DNA from 2 places in the Pantoea sp. X-Soil-TKNS-1207 genome. Region 1 is predicted to be linked to the other one. Evidence: predicted binding sites of a transcription regulator. Region 1 holds the regulator's gene; the other holds the start of a gene.

Region 1 (7,414 bases):
GTGAGGTGAATAACTGGCGTTCATCAGCCTGCATCGGGCGGCTCATGGGGCCGAGTTGCGCTGCGCCAGCGGCCAGCGCAGTCGGGGCGGTGGAGGAACCCGCCGCCTGCACCTGCACATTGACGCCAGGTGACTGACGGCTGAAATCCTCGCCCCACAGCGTCATCAGATAACCGAGGGTATCGGAGCCAACGCTGCTCAGATTGCCAGCCAGCATGGTTTGTTGCCCCTGCGCCAGCACAGAGAACGACAGCAAAATGAACAGCAACAACGATTTCATGCAGGATTTCCGTGACGGTTTTTTGAGTAATCTGGATCTGTTAAAGCGTTCACCTTATGCGTAGCGGCACGATAAATCGCGCCGCTACGGAAGGAGCCTTAACTGAATGACATTACGACAGTTATTGCGTCACATTCTCCCGTATCCCGCTGGCGACAATCAACCGTGGCGGCAGGATAAAGCTAAAGCAGGTCTCCTGATGCGGCACGCTGGTGATCTCCAGTCGGGTGTTGTGATGGCCGAGCGCATGTTTAACGATCGCCAGTCCCAGACCGCTGCCGCCGGTGGCGCGCGAACGCGCTTTATCCACGCGGTAGAAGCGTTCAGTCAGGCGTGGCAGGTGTTCAGCACTGATACCGGGTCCGTTGTCGCACACTTTAAACTCGGCACCCTGCTTATTACGCAGCCAGCTGATGTCGATACGGGTGCCATCCGGCGTATGATTCACCGCGTTATACACCAGGTTAGAGATGGCGCTACGCAGTTGCTCATCATTGCCCAGCACCCTGAGATGCGGATCGGTATGGAAATGGATCTCATGACGGCCCTGGCTGAGGGTTTCCGCTTCACGCTGCAACAGCAGCAGCATGGTCGGCACATCAACGGTTTCTTTCATATCGATGGCGGGTGCCGCTTCAATGCGTGACAGCGTCAGCAACTGTTTCACCAGGCTATCCATGCGTCGCGTCTGCTCCTGCATGGTCTGAAGCGCTTTGCTGCGGGAACGTTCGTTCATCACCGAATCGTTCATCATCTCCAGATAGCCCTGCAACACGGTCAGCGGCGTGCGCAGCTCATGGCTGACGTTGGCGAAGAAGTTACGCCGCGCGCCTTCCAGCTGGTGCATTTGCGTGACGTCGCGCGCCACCATCAGCCACTGCCCTTCACTGTAGGGCATGACGCGAAACTCCATATGGTGCTGATTGTTCAGCACCAGCGTCAGTGGCTTATTGAAATCGCGCTGGCGAATATAGCGGGAGAATTCCGGGTAACGCAGCAGGTTAAGGATGTTCTGACCGTTATCTTCCGGCCAGCGCAGACCCAAATGCTGCTGCGCCAGACCGTTACACCAGAAAATGGTGCCCTCTTCCGTGGTGAGGACTACCGCATCCGGTAACGACTCGGCCCCACTGCGAAAGCGTTTGATCAGGTTGCCCAACTCGCGACGGCGTCGCCGGTTGCGCAGCTGCATCTGATACAGCCCGTAAAACAGAGGTTCCCAGCTGGCGCGCCCGCCGGGCGGCGTCATGGATCGATCGACCCACAGCCAGTGCGACAGCCGCATCAGGTTCCAGCAGTGCCACAGCAACACGCCAAGCACCGTCACCAGCAGCAGCCAGGGAAGATAACCAAACAGCAGACCGAGAATCAATGCTGGCAGACAAGCCAGCACCAGCTCGGTCAGTAATCTCTTCCAGGAGAGTCGTTCCAGCACGGTAAAGACTCCGTTTAGTAGCGGGCAGAGAAACGATACCCTGTTCCGCGTACGGTTTGTACCATGCGATCGTGGCCGGAGACCTCCAGCGCTTTACGTAAACGACGGATATGCACATCGACAGTACGATCTTCGACATACACATTGGTGCCCCAGACATGGTTCAGCAGCTGCTCGCGGCTGTAAACGCGTTCCGGGTGGGTCATAAAGAAGTGCAACAGTTTGTATTCGGTCGGCCCCATTTCCAGCGGCGTGGTTTCAGACATCACCCGGTGTGATGAAGGGTCGAGGCTCAGCCCCTGCATCTCAATCACCTCTTCCACCGCCATCGGTGAAATACGGCGCATCACCGCTTTGATACGTGCCATCAACTCTTTGGGTGAGAACGGTTTGGTGATGTAATCATCCGCGCCCACTTCGAGTCCGCGTACGCGATCTTCCTCTTCGCCGCGCGCTGTCAGCATCATCACCGGGATATCACGCGTCATCGCTTCACGTTTCAGATGCTTAATAAACTGGATGCCGCTCCCGCCGGGTAACATCCAGTCGAGCAAAATCAAATCAGGCCAGGGTTCGATAAGCTTCCCCACTGCGCTGTCATAATCTTCTGCCTCAATTGGCTGGTAATCATTTTGTTCCAGTACGAAACATAACATTTCACGGATGGGAGCTTCGTCTTCCACAACCAAAATGCGCTTAGCCATTATTACTCCTGCTGATATGACGGCTGTCACTGGGATTTGCGGCGTCATTATGCGTCAGTTTTATGACACTTTTATGAAAAAACCAACGGGTAAAATTGCGCACAAAGAGAGAATTGTGACAGCCGAAACAGGATTTTAGTCTGACTGAGGGAAAAGGACAGGCAGGTGATTGTTAAGGAAAACTGTTCTTTACCGGCCGGACCAACGCAGGCGCCAGCCGGGCAGGCCGTTTCCTGGCTTATGGCGACGGGCGATCCGTTTCGTAATTTGATGCGCTTACCACCGCCATGGCAGATTTCAGGTCAGCAAATTCCGCTTTCCCCAGCACCTCATTACGTATAGCAAGGAATTCCTCATGCGACATCTTCTCTGCAAAATCCGGTGCCGCGTTAGAGAGATGCCAGGCATCATCGAGATTCGCCAGAGCGAATACTATCGCCATTTTTTCAAATTCATCCCCTTTCTGCCAGGTTTGATGCATGACATCGACAAATACATTCAGGAATTCTTTCACATTCTTCGGTCTGAATGCATCAAGGTAAAACACATGCGCACGTTCAACAACGTGTTCCCCTCGCGTTATTGACGACATTGCTAACGTTGTCATTACGACAAAATCCGGCAGGCAATTACGCGCATCGTAATTAAAATCTTTCTTTATTACCATCGACAACAGACCTTGCTGTAAACACGCTGAGAATTGCGGATTATCAGGTGTACGTCTGGAATAGCGTTGCTGCGCAGGCAGAATAAAGAATCGGCCGGTAGCCATACAATATTCGCCATCCTGACGCGTTCTGGCTTCGTTGATTTTCGCCTGCACCGCCTGCGTAAATTTAACTAACTCACCGGCGGGAGGAACCTGATGGTCGAAAGGTCTGATCAATATCTTGCTGCCTCTATTCTCGTTATAAATAAGGGTATCAAAGAATTCACCCACCTCCAGCAGCGGCCGGGGATTTATATTTAAAACACGCTCTTCAAGTTGAGAAACAAAGGATGTTAAATCGAAAAATGATGCCATTCCGCCACTGGAATTCTGTACTATATTTATATTCTCCGCAACGGCAGTCGCAGGCCGATCATTATTACCCGCCGCATCCACCCTGGTATTGGAACCAGCAATGCCTGATAGATTAATCATATTTTACGTCTCCTGATAAAAAAGAGACTCAGTTAAATCATGCTCTCCTCTGCGGTTAAATAGCTGAGGCATGATGAATTGATGAAATTTCTCTCTGATATATAACCCGGTCACGAGATATGCCAGCCCGGCAGCAAACGTATATAATCCCCCCACGCTAAATCTGGCAGGGAGCATCCATGCGCATTATCCATACGGCAGACTGGCATCTGGGCCAGTTCTTCTACAGTAAAAGTCGCGCACCGGAACATCAGGCGTTTCTCGACTGGCTGCGCCAGCAAATTGAACTGCATCAGGTGGATGCGCTGATTGTCGCCGGGGATCTGTTTGATACCGGCTCGCCGCCGAGCTACGCCCGTGAAATGTTTAACCGCTTTGTGGTGGCGTTGCAGCAAAGCCACTGCCAGCTGATTGTGCTGGCCGGTAATCATGATTCCGTCGCCACCCTGAATGAATCGCGCGAGTTACTCGCCTGCCTCAATACCCGGGTGATCACCAGCGCCACGCCGCAGGGCGAGCAGCAGGTACTGACCCTGAACCAGCGTGATGGCACGCCGGGCGCGCTGCTGTGCGCCATCCCCTACCTGCGTCCGCGCGATATTCTGCGCAGCCAGGCCGGGCAGTCCGGGCGTGAAAAACAGCTGTCGCTGCTGGAAGCCATCGAACAACATTATCAGCACTGCTTTGCCGCCGCCGAGGCGCAGCGTGCAGCCCTGGGCGGCGCGTTGCCGATTATCGCCACCGGCCATCTCACCACCGTTGGCGTGACTAAAAGCGATTCGGTACGCGATATCTATATCGGCACGCTGGATGCTTTCCCGGCGCAGGCGTTTCCCCCGGCGGATTACATCGCCCTCGGCCATATTCATCGCGCGCAGCGCATTGCCGATAGCGACCATATTCGCTACAGCGGCTCCTCGATCCCGCTCAGCTTTGACGAACTGGGGCGTGACAAAAGCGTGTTCCTGCTTGAGTTCAGCGCCGGTCTTGATGCGGTAACGCCGCTGACTATCCCGTTATTTCAGCCGATGCAGATGCTGAAAGGCTCGCTGGCGGAGATCGAATCGCAGCTGGCGGTCTTTAAAGAGGGCGATGCCGACCAGCCGGTATGGCTGGATATTGAGATCACCACGCAGGAATATCTCAGCGATCTGCAACGCCGCATCGAACAACTGACCGAGGCGTTACCGGTGGAGGTCCTGCTGGTGCGCCGCAGCCGCGAGCAGCGTCAGCGCAGCCTGGCGCGGCTGGATAATGAAACCCTGAGCGAATTGCAGGTTGAAGAGGTGTTTGCCCGCCGCCTGGCGCTGGAAGAAGAGCTGGATGCCGATCAGGCTGAGCAACTGACCCAGCTGTTTCGCACCACCCTTGCCGCGCTGGAGAACCCCTCAGCATGAAAATCCTCACGCTGCGATTTAAAAATCTCAACGCCCTGCGCGGTGAATGGTTTATCGATTTTCGCCGTGAACCTTTTGCCAGCAATGGGCTGTTTGCCATCACCGGCGCAACCGGTGCCGGTAAAACCACCCTGCTCGATGCCATTTGCCTGGCGCTTTATCACCAGACGCCGCGTCTCGGCGTGCTGTCGCAAACCCAGAACGAACTGATCACCCGTGATACCGCCGAATGTCTGGCGGAGGTGGAGTTTGAAATCAAGGGCGAATCATGGCGCGCCTTCTGGAGCCAGAACCGGGCGCGCGGTCAGGCCGACGGTAAATTACAGGCTCCGCGCGTCGAGCTGGCGCGCTGCGCTGATAATCAGATCGTCGCGGACAAAGTGAGTGACAAACTCAGGCTGATCGAAACCTTATCCGGCCTCGATTTCGCCCGCTTCACCCGCTCAATGATGCTGTCGCAGGGCCAGTTCGCCGCCTTCCTCAATGCCAAACCCGGCGAACGCGCCGAACTGCTGGAGGAGCTGACGGGCACCGAGATTTACGGCCAGATTTCGATGCAGATTTTTGAGCGCTACAAAACCGCGCGCGCCGATCTGGATACCCTGCGCGCCCGCGCTGGCGGCATGATGTTGCTGGATGAGGCGCGCCGGGCAGAACTGACGGCACAGCTGGAACAACTCACCGCCACGGAAACGACGCTCAACCAGCAGCTGACCGAAGCACAGCAGCAGCAGCAATGGCTGCACCAGGCGCAGCAGCTGGCGCAGGAGCAGCAGCAGGCGCAACAGGCGCAGCAGGCGGCGGAAAATGCGTGGCAGCAGGCCGAAGCCGAGCGGCTGCGACTGGCGCGCGCCGAACCGGCGGAAAAGCTACGCGACAAACTGCAACAGCGCGAACAGCTGCAACAGGAGCAGAACGCCCTGGCGCAGCAGGCGCAGCGTTTACAGGATCAGCAACAGCAGGCCCACAGCGCCCAGCAGCAGGGCGAGGCCCGTTACCAGGCGGCACAGCAGGCGCGCGAGCAGGCGCAGACGCAGCATCAGCAGCTGGAGACGTTGCTGACCGAACAGGTGATTCCGCTTGATCAGCAGATCGCCACTCTCGATCAGCAGATCAGTGAGCAACAGCAGCAGCACACGCAGCAACAACAGCTGGTGCAGCACAGCAGCGCTGCGCTGAGTCAGCAGTTACAGGAAAGTGAACGCTTACAACAGCAGTGGGATGAGCAGCAGCAGTGGCGCAGCCGCGAAGCCAGCGTCGCGCACTGGGGTGAGCATCTCACGCAATGGCAGGCCGACATTACGCGGCTGGACGAACGCGAGCAGGCGGTTAACGGGCTGAACACCCAGCAGCAGCAACAGCAGCAGCAACATGACCAGCTGCAACAGGCCTTCGCGGAACGTCAGCAGACGGCCGGACCACTGCAACAGGCCGCGACCGCCGCCAGCCAGGCCCGTCAGCAGGCGGAGCAGGCGCTGACGGCGCTGGAAACACAACATCCGGCTCAGCAACTGCGCGACGCCCTGGCACAGCATCAGGCCCAGCGTGCAGCGCGCCAGCAACTGACCTTACTGGCCGCGCAGTGGCGTTCGCTCCAGCCGCAGCGCCAGCAGCGTCAGCAGCAGCTCACCACGCTGCAACAGCAGCATCAGACGGAAGAACTGGCGTTGCAGGCCTTGCGCGACGAGTGGAAACGCGTCAATCAGGCACGAGTTGATGTGCAGAAAATTTGCGATCTGGAGCGCACCATCGCCCAGCTCGCCGATGAACGCGCGCGGCTGCAACCGGATCAGCCCTGCCCGCTGTGCGGCTCCTGCCAGCACCCGGCAATTGAACAATATCGCCAGCTGGAGCCGGACGAGAATCAGCAGCGGCTGGTCGCCCTGCAAACTCAGGAAACGCAGTTAAAAGAATCCGGTACCGCCAAAGGTGAGCAGCAGCGGCTGTCGCTGCTGCAACAGCAGGCGTTGCAGCAGGAGCTGAGCCATCTCGACCAGCAAATCACCGCGCTAAGCGAGCAATGGCAGGAGCTGAGCGGTGAGCTGGCGCTTACCTTCACGCTGGAGCAGCAGGATGATTTCAGCCTGTGGCAGCAACAGCAGGATCAGCAGGAAAACCAGCAACAGCGGCAGTTGCAGGCGCTGGAAGCCGCCGCGCGCGATCTGCAACAGGCGAAAGATGCCCAGCAGCAGCAACAGCAGCAGTGGCAGGACCAGCAACAGCAGCAGCAACTGGCACAGCAGCAGATCGCCAGCGTTCAGCAGACGCTGAACGATATCAGCCAGCGCGTGGAGACCGAGCGTGCCGCCTGGCAGCAATTAACCCGGCAGCTGGAACAGCAGCTGGCGCAGCATCAGCTGGCCCTGCCCGACCGTGAGGCGCGCGACGGCTGGCTGCGCACGTTGCAACAGCGCTGGCAACAATGGCAGGAAAGTGAGCGGTTACTCACCAACC
Region 2 (7,414 bases), 700 kb from region 1:
CAGCAGCAGGGTCTGATACAGCTTTTTCAGCCGCACCACGTAATCCACCAGCGCGGCCAGCAGCAGCGAAAACAACATGCCGCACACCGTCACCAGCGTGCTGAACTCAATGGTGGTCCAGAAGGACGCCAGGTAATACTCATCGCTGAACAGTCGTCTGAAGTTATCCAGTCCAACAAAGGTGCTGGAGAGACCAAACGGATCAAGGCTTTGCAGCGAATACCACAGCGCTTCACCCGCCGGCCACAGAAAGAAGATGGCGGTGATCACCAGCTGTGGCAGTACCAGCAGATAAGGCAGCAAACGGGAACGAAAAACGGGGCGTGATGATGAGGACATAGCAGACTCGGCCAGACAAAAAGATCGGGGCTGGCGATGAGGCCAGCCCCGGAGTGACGGTTACTTCACCTGCTGTTGAAAACGGCGCAGCAGTTCGTTTCCGCGTTTCACTGAGTTATCCAGCGCGGCCTGTGGTGACTGTTTGCCCGTCCACACGCCTTCCAGCTCCTCGTCCACGATGGTACGGATCTGCGGCATGTTGCCCAGACGCATCCCTTTGGTGAACGGCAGTGGATCTTTGTTCAGCATCTGACGCGTAGCGATGTCGGCGCCTGGGTTCTTGTCATAGAAGCCCTGCTGCTTAGTCAGCTCATATGCGGCGGTGGTGATCGGCAGATAGCCGGTTTTCTGATGCCATTCCGCGGCGATTTCCGGCTGTGCCAGGAACTGCATAAACTCGGCAACGCCTTTGTAGGTGCTGGCATCTTTGCCTTTCATCACCCACAGGCTGGCGCCACCGATGATGGCATTCTGCGGAGCGTTCGGCACCGTGGAGTCATACGGCATCATGCCGACGCCAAAGTTGAATTTGGCGTAGTGTTTGATATCCGCCAGCGAACCGGAAGAGGCGGTGGTGATACCGCAATCGCCGTTATAGAACTTGGCGGTGGATTCATCTTTACGGCCGAAGTAGGTGAAATCACCCTTCTTGTTCATGTCTTCCAGCATCTGGATATGGCGAACCTGGATCGGCTTGTTGAACTCCAGCACCGCGTCAGTGCCGTCAAAGCCGTTGTTTTTGGTTGCCACCGGCAGTGCGTGCCAGGCGCTGAAGTTTTCGATCTGGATCCAGCCCTGCCAGCCGCTGGCGTAACCGCAGGTCAGGCCCGCTTTACGCAGCGCATCGGCGTCTTTTGCCAGTTCCTGCCAGGTTTTCGGTGGCTGGTCCGGGTTCAGACCGGCTTTTTTGAAGGCGTCTTTGTTGTAGTACAGCACCGGCGTGGAGCTGTTGAACGGCTGGGAAATCAGATGGCCGCTGGAGTCGCTGTAGTAGCCCGCCACGGTGGGGACGAACTGTTTTTCATCAAACGCGATACCCGCGTCCTGGAATACCTGATGTACCGGCACGATGGCTTTGGAGGCCATCATGGTGGCCGTGCCGACTTCATACACCTGCAAAATGGCGGGCGCTTTGCCGGTACGGACCGCGGCAATCCCCGCTGCCAGGCTCTGTTCATAGTTGCCTTTGTAGACCGGGACGATTTTGTAATCCGGATGAGCCTGGTTAAAACGTTGTGCCAGAGAATCGACTTCTTTGCCTAACTCGCCTTCCATTGAGTGCCAGAAAGGGATCTCGGTAGCAGCCAGCGCATTACCGCTGAGCGCCAGACCAAGCAGTGCACTCATCAGGCGGGGACGAAGCGTAAAAGCGGACATAATGTTTTCCTGTGCGGGTAGGTACGCGCGAAATCGCGCATTTTTTTGTTCGCGAAGTAACATGACACGGGAAAATGACGGAAAAATAACAGGTTAATGACGGGAGTGTGACAGGAGAGTCTGGTTTAGATTGGTGCGGTCTTGCCAACCGCACATTACGTCGCGGCGCGATTTATCGCGCCGCGACGGGGTCAGGCACCTAAATAGGCGCTACGCACCGCTTCGTTGGACAGCAACGCTTCGCCCGAGTCCTCCAGCACTACGTGACCGTTCTCCAGCACGTAGCCGCGATCGGCCAGTTTCAGCGCCTGATTGGCGTTCTGCTCCACGAGGAAGATGGTCATCCCTTCGCTACGCAGCTGCTCAATGGTGTCGAAAATCTGCTGAATAATAATCGGCGCCAGACCGAGCGACGGCTCATCCAGCAGCAGCAGGCGCGGCTGGCTCATCAGCGCACGGCCAATCGCCAGCATCTGCTGCTCGCCGCCCGACATGGTGCCGGCACGCTGCACTTTACGCTCGGCGAGACGCGGGAACAGTTCATAAACGCGCTCAATGCGTTCCTGATACTGCGAACGGCTGGCAAAGAAACCGCCCATCGCCAGGTTCTCTTCCACCGTCATGCGCGAAAATACCCGACGTCCTTCCGGCACAATGGCGATCGCCTCACGCATGATGCGTGCGGTTTGCCAGTCGGTGATGATCTTGCCATCAAAGCTGATGGTGCCCTGAGTGGCGCGCGGTTCACCGCACAGCGTGCCGAGCAGCGTGGTTTTGCCCGCGCCGTTAGCGCCAATCAGCGTGACGATTTCGCCCTGATTGATATACAGGCTGACGTTATGCAGCGCCTGGATTTTGCCGTAATGGGCGCTGACGTTTTCAATGGTTAACATCGGGTTGGCCATCTTACGCCTCTCCTAAATAGGCACGGATCACATCCGGGTTATTACGAATCTCTTCCGGCGTGCCATTGGCCAGCGGCGTTCCCTGATTGACCACGTAGATGCGGTCAGAAATGCCCATCACCAGCTTCATATCATGCTCAATCAACAGCACCGACACCTTGTGCGTACCGCGCAGTTCGGCGATCAACTCGTCCAGTTCATGAGTCTCTTTCGGGTTGAGACCGGCGGCCGGTTCGTCCAGCATCAGGATCTCCGGGCGCGTCACCATGCAGCGCGCAATCTCCAGCCGACGCTGCTGACCATAGGCGAGGTTGCCCGCCTGGCGGTTAGCCAGCTCCAGCAGCCCGATGCGCTCCAGCCAGGTGGCGGCACGGTCCAGCGCTTCGCTCTCCCCTTTGCGGAACGCCGGGGTTTTGAACAGCCCGGAGAACACGCCGCTTTTCAGATGCTGATGTTGCGCCACCAGCAGGTTTTCAATCACCGTCATCTCGCGGAACAGGCGCACGTGCTGGAAGGTACGCACAATGCCCATGCGCGCAATTTTCTGCCCCGGCAACCCTGCCAGATGCTGATCGCGCAGCCTGATGCTGCCGCCGGTTGGCTTATAGAAACCCGTCAGGCAGTTGAACACCGTGGTTTTGCCTGCGCCATTCGGACCGATCAGCGACACAATTTCCTGCTCGCGCAGTTCCAGCGCCACGTTGTTGACCGCCAGCAGGCCACCAAAACGCATCATCAGGCCTTCGACGGCTAATAAAGGCTGACTCATGCCTGCTCTCCCGATTTACCCTGTTTCAGTTTCAGATGCGGACGTTTCATTGGCAGCAGACCCTGCGGTCGCCAAATCATCATCAGCACCATTAAGCCACCCAGCACCAACATACTGTATTCATTCAGATCACGCATCAGCTCGCGCGACACCACCAGCAGCACGGCGGCGAGGATCACCGCAAACTGCGACCCCATCCCGCCCAGCACCACAATCGCCAGCACAAACGCCGACTCGACAAAGGTGAAGGATTCCGGGCTGACAAAGCCCTGGCGCGCAGCAAACAGCGTACCGGCAAAGCCCGCAAAGGCGGCGCTGATGGTGAACGCCGTCAGCTTGATACGTGTCGGGCTGAGGCCGAGGGAACGGCAGGCGATTTCATCTTCGCGCAGCGCTTCCCAGGCGCGTCCCAGCGGCATACGCAGCAGACGGTTGATGATGATCAGCGTCAGCACCACCAGCAGCAGCGCCACCAGATAGAGGAAAATGACACGGTCATTGGGATCGTATTTCAGGCCAAACACCTGATGGAAGGTGCCCCAGCCGCCCTCGCTGACACTGCGGCCAAATTCCATGCCGAACAGCGTTGGTTTAGGGATTTGCGAGATGCCGTTCGGCCCCCCGGTAATGGCGGTGTTGTTGAGCAGCAGGATGCGCACAATCTCGCCAAAGCCAAGGGTGACAATCGCCAGGTAATCGCCGCGCAGACGCAGCACCGGGAAACCAAGCAGCAGACCAAACGCTGCCGCCACCAGCCCCGCCAGCGGCAGGCTCTGCCAGAAGCCGAAGCCGTAATAATGGTTGAGCAAGGCAAAGGTATAGGCGCCAATGGCGTAGAAGCCGCCATAACCCAGCACCAGCAGACCCGACAGGCCTACCACCACATTCAGGCCGAGGCCGAGCATGACGTAAATCAGCGTCAGGGTGGCGATATCGACGCTGCCGCGTGATACCAGGAACGGCCAGATCACCGCAGCGACGATCATCAGCACCATCACCAGCTTCTGCTTCGGTGTGGAACCATCAAAACCTGGCAGCACCAGACCACTACTGCCGAACTTCAGCTTGCCGTGCAACAGCGGACGCAGCAGCTGGAACAAAAACACCACGCCGCAACCGACAAAAATCCAGTTCCAGCGCACCGTACCGGCATTCGACACCACCAGTTTGGTGCCATCGAGATCGAGTCGCATCCCCATAAAGAAGGTGGCAAGCACCAGCAACATCACCGTGGAGATCACGGCGTTAACCAGACCGAGGCGCTTCATACTTTCTCCACCTCCGGACGGCCAAGGATACCGGTCGGCATCACCAGCAACACCACGATCAGCAGGGCAAACGAGACCACGTCTTTATATTCGGTGGAGAGATAGGCTGAGGTCAGAGCTTCGGCAATGCCCAGCACCAGTCCCCCAATCATCGCACCCGGAATGCTGCCGATGCCACCCAGCACCGCGGCGGTAAAGGCTTTCATGCCCGCCATAAAACCGATAAACGGGTTGATGGAGCCGTAGAACTGGCCCAGCAGCACGCCCGCTACCGCCGCCATGGCTGCGCCGATGACGAAAGTCAGCGAAATCACGCGGTCGGTGTTGATGCCCAGCAGGCTGGCCATTTTCAGGTCTTCAGCACAGGCGCGGCAGGCGCGGCCCATGCGCGAATAGCGAATGAACAGCGTCAGCGCCAGCATGGCGATAAAGGTCACTACCCAGATCATCAGCTGCATGGTCGAGAGCGTGGCGGCAAAGCCGTTGCTTTCGCCCAGCGTCCACTGGCCGGTGATCAGGCTCGGCAGCGCGAGATCGCGCGAGCCTTGTGTCAGGCTGACGTAGTTTTGCAGGAAGATCGACATCCCGATGGCGGAGATCAGCGCGATCAGACGCTTAGAGGATCGCACCGGCTTATACGCCACGCGCTCAATGCTCCAGCCGTAGGCGCTGGAGATAATGATCGCCATGACAAACCCGGCGGCAATCATCAGCCAAGTGGTGTCGATGCCCATCATCATCAGCGCGGCAATCACGATAAAGGAGACATAGCTACCGATCATGTACACCTCGCCGTGAGCGAAGTTGATCATGCCGATGATGCCGTAAACCATGGTGTAACCAATGGCGATCAGCGCATAGGTGCTGCCCAGGGTCACACCGTTGAACATCTGCTGGAGGAAATAGAGGAACTGCTCGGACATAATGAGGACCTACTCAGATACCATGAATTCCCGCTCCCACGGGTGGGAGCGGGCCAGGGAGAGGGGGAAGCGGCGCGGGAGTCCGTGCGCGCTGTCCCTCCCCCTCCCCCCTTCCACAAATGGAAGGGGGACAGTTTGTTAAATTACTTAATGGCGGTAGATGAACCGTCTTTATGCCATTTGAAGATGCCGAATTCGAAGCCTTTCAGGTCACCTTTTTGGTCCCAGCTCAGGTTGCCCATCACGGTCGGCACTGGCGCGCCCTCTTTCAGGTTCTTCGCAATGGCATCTGGCTCGTCGCTCTTGCTGCGCTCGATACCCGCCACCAGCGACTGAATCGCCGCGTAAGTTGTCCAGACGAACGGACCGGTCGGATCTTTGCGGTTTGGCGCGGTGTTAGCTTTGATCGCCTCGACAATCGCTTTGTTGTCCGGCAGCTGGTCATAACGCTTCGGCAGCGTCACGTAGATACCTTCAGAAGCATCACCGGCGATGTTAGACAGTGAGGCGTTGCCCACGCCTTCCGGCCCCATAAAGCCCGCTTTCAGGCCTGCCGCTTTCGCCTGGCGCAGAATCTGACCCATTTCCGGGTAGTAGCCACCGTAGTAAACGAAATCGACGTTCTCTTTCTTCAGGCGTGCAATCAGGGTTGAGAAATCTTTATCACCGGCGGTGATACCTTCGAACAGCACCACGTTGCCGCCCTTCGCTTTCAGGGTTTTCTGTACGGATTCCGCCAGACCCTGACCGTACTGCTGCTTGTCATGCACCACAGCGATACGTTTCGGTTTGATTTCGTTGAGAATGTAGTTGGCCGCGGTCGGACCCTGGTCGGAATCGAGGCCAGTGGTGCGCAGCACATCAGCATAACCGCGTGCGGTCAGCTCCGGTGCGGTCGCCGCCGGGGTGATCATCAGCACGCCTTCATCATTATAAATGTCAGAAGCCGGTTGCGTTGAAGAGGAGCAGAGGTGGCCGATAACGTATTTGATGCCGTCGTTCACCACCTTGTTGGCAACCGCTACCGCCTGTTTCGGGTCGCAGGCGTCGTCATATTCCACGCCCACCAGCTTGTCGCCGTTGACACCGCCTTTCGCATTGATGTCCTTAATTGCCTGCGCCGCACCGGTAAATTGCATATCACCGTACTGGGCGACCGGGCCGGTTGCCGCACCCACGATGGCAATTTTGATGTCTTTTGCCAGCACCGCGTGGCTCATCGCCAGCGCCACGCAACCCGCCAGTAATGCGCGTCCTTTACTCATTTTCATACGAACTTCCCCATCTGTTGTGTCGTGTCTGTTGTGAGTTTGTTTATTTTCTGCCAGTAAAAGAGGAAAACTGATTCAGGAATAAGGAGTTAGCGCACTTTTCTGGCATTTATTGGTAATAAGGCTTTATTTTTCAGGTTATTAAACAGGAACTTTCTTCTGTAAATCAACTGACATATTCAGAAATGGCCGGATGAAACAGCACAATCATCTGGTTGTTATGGCCGCATTTTCGCCAACTTTCCAGCGAATTATGCTGGCTATTTATTCAACCATCTGCCTGTTCCACCATCATTCTGGCAAACTGGCTGGCGTTTGACCTATTTTTATCAAAAAAAAGTGACAGCGCTCTGACTGTCTAAATTCGCTACACTATGCCCTTTGCACTAGTACAGGCAGGAGTAATGAAGCTCACTATTCAGCGCTTAACATCGTTGACGACGCAGGATCGTATCGATCTGACCAAAGTCTGGCCGGAGATGGATATTGCGCAGCTGGAAGCCCAGCTGAGTGAAACGCAGCGTGTCTATGCCGCGCGTTTTAATCAACGTCTGCTGGCGGC

The links. The regulator PhoB, encoded in region 1, activates phosphate uptake and scavenging genes when phosphate is short. The targets are predictions, from matches to a motif close to CTGTCATAAAACTGNCNNAT.
Region 2: ugpB (sn-glycerol-3-phosphate ABC transporter substrate-binding protein UgpB) is a predicted target of PhoB. The motif match lies at 1,800-1,819, and genes of this name have one in related genera.

Annotation. Positions count from the first base shown of each region.
Region 1 covers NZ_AP035958.1:1,031,867-1,039,280, reverse strand. The annotation lists gene AC6I8V_RS04680 (PstS family phosphate ABC transporter substrate-binding protein) at 1-280, opposite strand, end outside; gene phoR (phosphate regulon sensor histidine kinase PhoR) at 402-1,715, opposite strand; gene phoB (phosphate response regulator transcription factor PhoB) at 1,730-2,419, opposite strand; gene AC6I8V_RS04665 (hypothetical protein) at 2,658-3,563, opposite strand; gene sbcD (exonuclease subunit SbcD) at 3,743-4,960, shown strand; gene AC6I8V_RS04655 (AAA family ATPase) at 4,957-7,414, shown strand, end outside.
Region 2 covers NZ_AP035958.1:334,756-342,169, reverse strand. The annotation lists gene ugpA (sn-glycerol-3-phosphate ABC transporter permease UgpA) at 1-339, opposite strand, end outside; gene ugpB (sn-glycerol-3-phosphate ABC transporter substrate-binding protein UgpB) at 400-1,716, opposite strand; gene livF (high-affinity branched-chain amino acid ABC transporter ATP-binding protein LivF) at 1,908-2,621, opposite strand; gene livG (high-affinity branched-chain amino acid ABC transporter ATP-binding protein LivG) at 2,623-3,390, opposite strand; gene AC6I8V_RS01460 (high-affinity branched-chain amino acid ABC transporter permease LivM) at 3,387-4,658, opposite strand; gene livH (high-affinity branched-chain amino acid ABC transporter permease LivH) at 4,655-5,581, opposite strand; gene AC6I8V_RS01450 (branched-chain amino acid ABC transporter substrate-binding protein) at 5,725-6,852, opposite strand; gene AC6I8V_RS01445 (hypothetical protein) at 7,046-7,171, shown strand; gene panM (aspartate 1-decarboxylase autocleavage activator PanM) at 7,257-7,414, shown strand, end outside.